DNA from 3 places in the Streptomyces sp. NBC_00464 genome. Region 2 is predicted to be linked to each of the others. Evidence: riboswitches for the same ligand, from Rfam matches in the RefSeq annotation. Region 2 holds a riboswitch; each other region holds the start of a gene.
The links. A riboswitch is a leader RNA that binds a small molecule or an ion and turns the genes downstream of it on or off. The one in region 2 is predicted to bind cyclic di-AMP.
Positions count from the first base shown of each region.

Region 1: linked by a shared signal. The riboswitch ahead of OG912_RS05880 (M23 family metallopeptidase) and the one ahead of OG912_RS15470 (M23 family metallopeptidase) in region 2 are both predicted to bind cyclic di-AMP.
Region 3: linked by a shared signal. The riboswitch ahead of OG912_RS21255 (transglycosylase family protein) and the one ahead of OG912_RS15470 (M23 family metallopeptidase) in region 2 are both predicted to bind cyclic di-AMP.

Region 1 is NZ_CP107899.1:1,369,780-1,371,974, reverse strand. Features, by position in the region: gene OG912_RS05885 (M16 family metallopeptidase) at 1-961, shown strand, start outside; cyclic di-AMP (ydaO/yuaA leader) riboswitch at 1,178-1,345, shown strand; gene OG912_RS05880 (M23 family metallopeptidase) at 1,359-2,192, shown strand.
Region 2 is NZ_CP107899.1:3,471,771-3,473,965, forward strand. Features, by position in the region: gene OG912_RS15470 (M23 family metallopeptidase) at 1-1,042, opposite strand, end outside; cyclic di-AMP (ydaO/yuaA leader) riboswitch at 1,054-1,207, opposite strand; gene OG912_RS15475 (PP2C family protein-serine/threonine phosphatase) at 1,493-2,195, opposite strand, start outside.
Region 3 is NZ_CP107899.1:4,710,340-4,712,534, forward strand. Features, by position in the region: gene OG912_RS21250 (transglycosylase family protein) at 1-855, shown strand, start outside; cyclic di-AMP (ydaO/yuaA leader) riboswitch at 1,156-1,329, shown strand; gene OG912_RS21255 (transglycosylase family protein) at 1,334-2,095, shown strand.

The DNA.
Region 1 (2,195 bases), 2.1 Mb from region 2:
GCTCGACGAGATCCCGCACGAGCAGGCCAATCCGGCCCGGCGCGCCGCCAAGCAGCTCGCCAAGGAGCTCTTCCCGGCCACGGCCCGCATGTCGCGCCCGCGCCTGGGCACCGAGGCGACCGTGGAGCGGATCGACTCGGCAGCCGTGCGCGCCTTCTACGACGCCCATGTCCGTCCGTCCACCGCGACGGCCGTGGTCGTCGGGGACCTCACGGGCATCGACCTGGACGCGCTGCTCGCCGACACCCTCGGCGACTGGTCGGGCAACACCGCGGAGTCCCGCCCGGTTCCGCCGATCACCGCCGACGACACGGGCCGGGTGGTGATCGTGGACCGCCCCGGCGCGGTACAGACGCAGCTGCTGATCGGCCGCATCGGCGCCGACCGGCACGACAGCGTCTGGCCGGCGCAGGTCCTCGGCACGTACTGCCTGGGCGGCACGCTCACCTCCCGCCTCGACCGGGTGCTGCGCGAGGAGAAGGGCTACACCTACGGCGTGCGGGCCTTCGCCCAGGTGCTCCGCTCCTCGGCCCCGGACTCCGCCTCCGGGGCGACGGGGGCGGCGATGCTCGCCATCAGTGGTTCCGTGGACACGGAGTCCACCGGCCCGGCGCTGGAGGACCTGTGGAAGGTGCTGCGGACCCTGGCGGCCGAAGGGCTGACGGACGCCGAGCGCGAGACGGCCGTGCAGAACCTCGTGGGTGTCGCCCCGCTGAAGTTCGAGACGGCGGCCTCGGTCGCGGGCACCCTCGCCGACCAGGTCGAGCAGCATCTCCCGGACGACTACCAGGCGCACCTGTACGCGCGTCTGGCGGAGACCGGCACGGTCGAGGCGACCGCGGCTGTGGTCAACGCCTTCCCGCAGGACCGACTGGTCACGGTTCTGGTCGGTGACGCCGCGCAGATCGCCGATCCGGTCAGGGCGCTCGGCATCGGTGAGGTATCGGTCGTGACCGGCTGAGTCGATCGGCTACTTCGCCTCATATCGGGGCAAACGAAAGGTCCTGGCGGAGCTGTCTCCGCCGGGACCTTTCGTTTTGTCCGCTTTGTGGGAGAGGTTGCCTGTCTGCCCTGTGGGATGCGCTACAAAGCGGCCTGTCCGTTTGGTGGGGGGAAGGGCCCCCGTTTAGCGTCGGCTCCGCTGTCCGTCACTCGTATGCCGCATCCGCGACGTACCGGGCAGTCATCGCCGAGTCCCCGTCAGGCGCGAGCCTGGGGAGCCGGGGACCCACGCAGTCCCTGGGGTGAATCGGATGCCCGCGCCTCGCACGAGGCCGAGGGATCCGTAGGAGACCTTCCTGCTCCGAACCCGTCAGCTAACCCGGTAGGCGAGAAGGAAGGAAAGGACCAGCCACTTCATGGCGTTCACCCGTGCCACCGGGAAGCATCGTGCCCCGGGCCGTCTGACGCGCAGCGGCGCGAAGGCCGTCGGTATCGCGACCCTGGCCACCACCGGCGTCATCGGCGGACTGGCCTCCCCGGCCCTTGCCGCTGACACCGGGACCCCCGTCGGCGAGACCGGCCTCACCCAGGTCATCGCCATCGAGAGCACCCTCGCCGACCGGATCGACGCACAGGCGGACGCCCAGCAGCACCAGGCCGACGTTGCCGCGAAGAAGGCGGAAGCGGCCAAGAAGAAGGCCGAGGCGAAGAAGAAGGCGGAGGCCGAGGCGAAGGCTGCCGCGAAGGCCGAGGCCGCCGCGAAGGCGAAGGCCGCTGCCCGTGCCGCGGAGGCCCGCGAGGCGAAGGCGCGTGCCGCCCGCTCCGCCGAGCGCGCCCGGCTCGGCTCCTTCCAGCTCCCCGTCGCCGGTTCGTACGTGAGCACCGGCTACAAGTCCAGTGGCTCGCTCTGGTCCTCCGGCAGCCACTCGGGCATCGACTTCCACGCCGCGTCCGGCAGCTCCGTCGTCGCCGTCGGTGCCGGTACGGTCGTCGAGGCCGGCTGGGGCGGCGCGTACGGCAACAACATCGTGCTGCGGATGACGGACGGCACGTACACCCAGTACGGCCACCTCTCCTCGATCGGCGTGTCCGTCGGCCAGAGCGTCGGCGCCGGACAGCAGATCGGTCTCTCCGGCTCCACCGGCAACTCGACCGGCCCGCACCTCCACTTCGAGGCCCGCACCACGCCCTCGTACGGTTCGGACATGGACCCGGTCGCCTACCTGCGGGCCCACGGCGTCACCGTCTGACCG
Region 2 (2,195 bases):
CGCCGGTCGTGACCTTCTGACCGATGCTGACATCCATCGAGGACTGGTGGCAGAACCACAGCTCCGTGCCGTCCTCCAGCTCCAGGACCGTGCGGTAGCCGTAGGCGCCGGAGTAGCCCGCCGACTTGACCGTGCCGGTGTGGATCGCCTTGATCGGCGTGCCGGTGGGAGCCGCGAAGTCGAGTCCCGTGTGGTAGCCGGAGGACCACATCGATCCGGCCTCGCCGAAGGTCGAGGTGATCGTGTACGAGGAGGTGGGGATGGCGTAGCTGGCGGCGAGCTTGGCGAGCCGCAGGGCCTCCGCCTTCTTCTTCGCCTCTTCCGCCGCCTTCTTCTTCTCCGCGGCGATCTTGGCCTCGGCGGCGTCCTGCTTCTTCTTCGCCTCCGCGGCGGCCTTCTCGGCTGCTGCCTTCTCGGCGGCGGCCTTGACCTCGGCGTCGGCGGCGTCCTGCTGCTGCTCCGCCTGCTGGAGGATGCGGGCGCGAAGGGCCTCACCGGCGTCGGTGGTGCCCTGCTCGGCCTCGGCGGTGGTGATGCCGGCGGTGGTCAGCGGGGCGGCGGCGATCGCAGCGTCGGCCTTGTCCGCCGCGGACTCGGTCTCGCCCGAGAACAGTGCGCCGACGCCCGGGAGGGACTTGGCGTCGGGGAGATTGTCCGAGATGGAATCGGGCAGAGAGATGGAGACCGGCGGCTTGCTCTGGGCGGTGGCCATGCCACCCGCACCGACGGCCGCGATGACGCCGACGCCGAGGACGGTGGAGCTGCGGGCCAGACCATTGCGCTGCTTGGCGACGCGGTGCTTGCCGCGCACGGGACGGACGGAGTCCTCGGTGGGATTCCATTCCTCCCAGGTCCTGTCGGCCCCGGAGTCGTCGGCGCGGAAGTCGTTTCCGAAGTCGCTGCCCCGATCGGTCCCGTAATCGGTCGCGTAGGCGGCCCCGTACTCCGTACCGACAACGGTTCCGGGCCGGGTGGCGAAGTCATCGCCGTACTCGGACACGAACCGGGAGGGAGCTTCGGGGGCAGGCTTGTTGGACGCCACGGGGGCGCACTCCTTTCCTTCCTTCTCGCCTACCGGGTTAGCTGACGGGTTCGGAGCAGGAAGGTCTCCTACGGGTTCCTCCGTCTCGTCACGAGACAGAGATGCCCGATTCACCCCATGTAGGTGGTTCCCCGGTTCCCTTGCGGAATTCGGCGCTCGCGCACGGTGCCGCCACTGACGGCGGCTGGGACAACCGCGCTGCGTTATCGAACGTTAATAGACACCAGGGTCCGATTCCAAGCCGTTCCCACTGATCGTTCAGGCCTTTGGCCTGGACTTTACGGGACACAAGTGGGTGGAAACGGACGAGTTGATCACCTCCCGGTCACCATCCGTTTTCTGACGTTGCATCAAATGTTATGCGGAGGGGTGTCCTTCAGTTACGGACGGTGGTATCGCGGTCAACCGCTCCCACCACGCCCGCCACCCAGGCCGGCCCCGGACCCGTGCTCACCCTCCGCCGTCCCCCAGGCCGACGATCTTCACGGTCCTGCGCCGGTCGGGCTGACCCTCGGCCGGCCGCCCGACCGCGAGCAGCGCCATGTCGTCCGTCGACTCACCGCCCGTATGCAGCCGCACGTCATCGGTCAGCGCGGACAGCAGCTCCTCGGGCCCCGGGAAGATCCGCCCCCGCAGCCGCTCGGCGGGGTCGTAGAAGACGCCTTCTGTGTCACGGGCCTCGGAGAGGCCGTCCGTATAGAGGAGGAGCGTCGCCCCGGTGGGCAGGTGCCACTCGTCCGCCCGGTCCGGCCACACCCCCAGGTCCATCCCCAGCGGCAGCGCGGGCACCGAAGGCCCGAGGATCTCCAGCGCCCCGTCCCTGTGCAGCAGCAGCGGGTCCGGGTGGCCCCGGTTGACGATCCGCACCGAGGACGCGCCCGGCGGGATCTCCGCGAGCACGGCGGTGACGAACCCTTCGACCGCGTCGAGGCCGCCGCGCGTGCTCGACTCGCGCGCCAGCGCGCGCTCCAGCCGTTGCGCCACGCCCTCCAGCGACTCCTCCTGCTCGGCCGCCTCCCGGAACGCCCCGATGATCACCGCCACCGCCTCCACGGCGTCCAGCCCCTTGCCGCGCACGTCCCCGACCACCAGCCGCACCCCCTGCGGGGTGTCCGTGACCGAGAACAGGTCGCCGCCGACGAACTCGTCCGCC
Region 3 (2,195 bases), 1.2 Mb from region 2:
GCAGGCGCGCACGCCGCAGACGCCTCGACCTGGGACCGGGTGGCCGAGTGCGAGAGCGGCGGCATGTGGAGTGCCGACCTCGGCAACGGCTACTACGGCGGCCTGCAGTTCTCGCAGGAGGTCTGGAAGTCGTACGGCGGTGATTCGTACGCCGAGCGCGCCGACCTCGCCAGCCGCTCGCAGCAGATCGCCGTGGCGGAGAAGGTCCTGGAGGACCAGGGTCCGAAGGCGTGGCCGAGCTGCGCGGTCATCTCCGGCCTCGCCGTGGACAGCGGTCTGCCGGGTGTGGACCCCGGGACCACGCCCTCCGCCGACCCGACCGGAAGCGCGGATCCGTCCGCGAGCGCCGACCCCTCCGGGGATGACGCCGCGTCGGACGACACGTCCTCGGACGCGACGGAGCCGACGGACGAGGCCACGGGTGACGCCGCGGACGAGGCCAAGGGCAAGGGCGGGACGCCGGACGCGTCCGCCTCTCCGTCGGCCACGCCCTCCACCACGCCCTCGGGTGACGCCTCCGGCGCCGAGGAGGACCCCGCCGGGGGTCAGGAGAAGGCCGGCAAGCACCGGGGCGCTCCGGCTCCCGAGGAGACCCGGGGGAGCGGTCGCGGCGCTGACCGGGACGCGGGGCGGCACGCCTCGCGCGGTGACAGTGACGCACGCGACACCGGAGCCCCGGCTGCTGACGGTACGTACACCGTGCGCGCGGGCGACAGCCTCTGGGCCATTGCCGACGCACAGGACCTGTCCGGCGGCTGGACCCAGCTGTACGAGGCCAACAAGGCGGAGGTCGGCTCCGATCCGGACCTCATTCTTCCTGGCCAGAGCCTCGATCTCGGCGTGAAGGCCGAGTGAGCGCGGTCTGATGATCAGCTGAAAACACCCCAAAAGTTGGGGTAGTTAAGAGGCCTATGTCCCACTTTTGACCGAGTGAGACATGGGTCTCTTTGCGTGAACTGGCGTGTCTTGTCCGGGAGGTCCCGCCGCATCCGTTCCGACCTGCGCAAACGATGGTTCTTCGGATGCAAGTAAGGGCTGTTTATCCGGTATGTCCATCTTTGGATATGAGGGCGGGTGTGTTTACGGTCGGAACCGCTCGCACCGCGGGCCCCGTCGATCGTCACGCCGAATCCTGCCGTCGGTCGAAGGGAACAGACGCGTAAAGCGCCGTAGGCAGGAGCGGGGGACCCAGGTAAGCGCCGGGCCCGGTCGTCGAACACGACGCATCGGGAGCGGCTAGGGGTTAAGTCGTGCGCTAGGACGTGCGACCGGGCAACTCACTAGGCCCGAACCCGACAGCTCACCTCGTAGGCGTCGGTGAGGAGAAGTCTCGATGCTGCTCAACAGCAAGGGCAACAAGCACCGTCGCCCGTCCAAGGCCGTCCGTATCGCCACGCTCGCCGGTGTCGCCGGTGCCGCCATCGCCGTGCCCCTGATGGGTGCCACCGGCGCCTCCGCCGCCTCCGTCTCCACGTGGGACGCCGTCGCCCAGTGCGAGTCCGGCGGCAACTGGTCCATCAACACCGGCAACGGTTACTACGGTGGCCTGCAGTTCTCCCAGTCCAGCTGGGCCGCCGCCGGTGGCACCCAGTACGCGGCCCGCGCCGACCTGGCCACCAAGGCCCAGCAGATCGCCGTCGCCGAGAAGCTCCTCGACCTGCAGGGCCCGGGTGCCTGGTCCTGCGCCGGCGCCGGCAACCTGAGCAACGACGGTGTCGACCCGGGCGTCGACACCGGCTCCTCCGCCGCCAAGACGGAGACCGCCCCCAAGGCCGAGGCCGCCCCGAAGCAGGAGTCGGCGCCGGTCCAGCAGGCCGAGCCGAAGAAGGCCGAGCGCACCGAGGCCCCCGCCACCAACCGCTCGGACCGCTCGGCCGCCCCCAAGGCCGAGTCGAAGACCGTCACCACCCCGACCGGCAAGAAGGTCGAGAAGGGTGACGGCGAGTACAAGGTCGTCACCGGCGACTCGCTGAGCAAGATCGCCGCCGACCACCAGGTCAAGGGTGGCTGGGAGCAGCTCTTCAAGCTGAACAAGGACATCGTCACGGACGCCGACCTGATCTACCCGGGCCAGCAGCTCCACCTGACGAAGTAGTCGCGATCTCTCCTCGCTGACCATTCCGGCCGCCCCGGCCCGGTGCGCACCTTCCCCCCGTGCGTACCGGGCCGGGGTCGGCCGGTTTCGGCGTTGATCG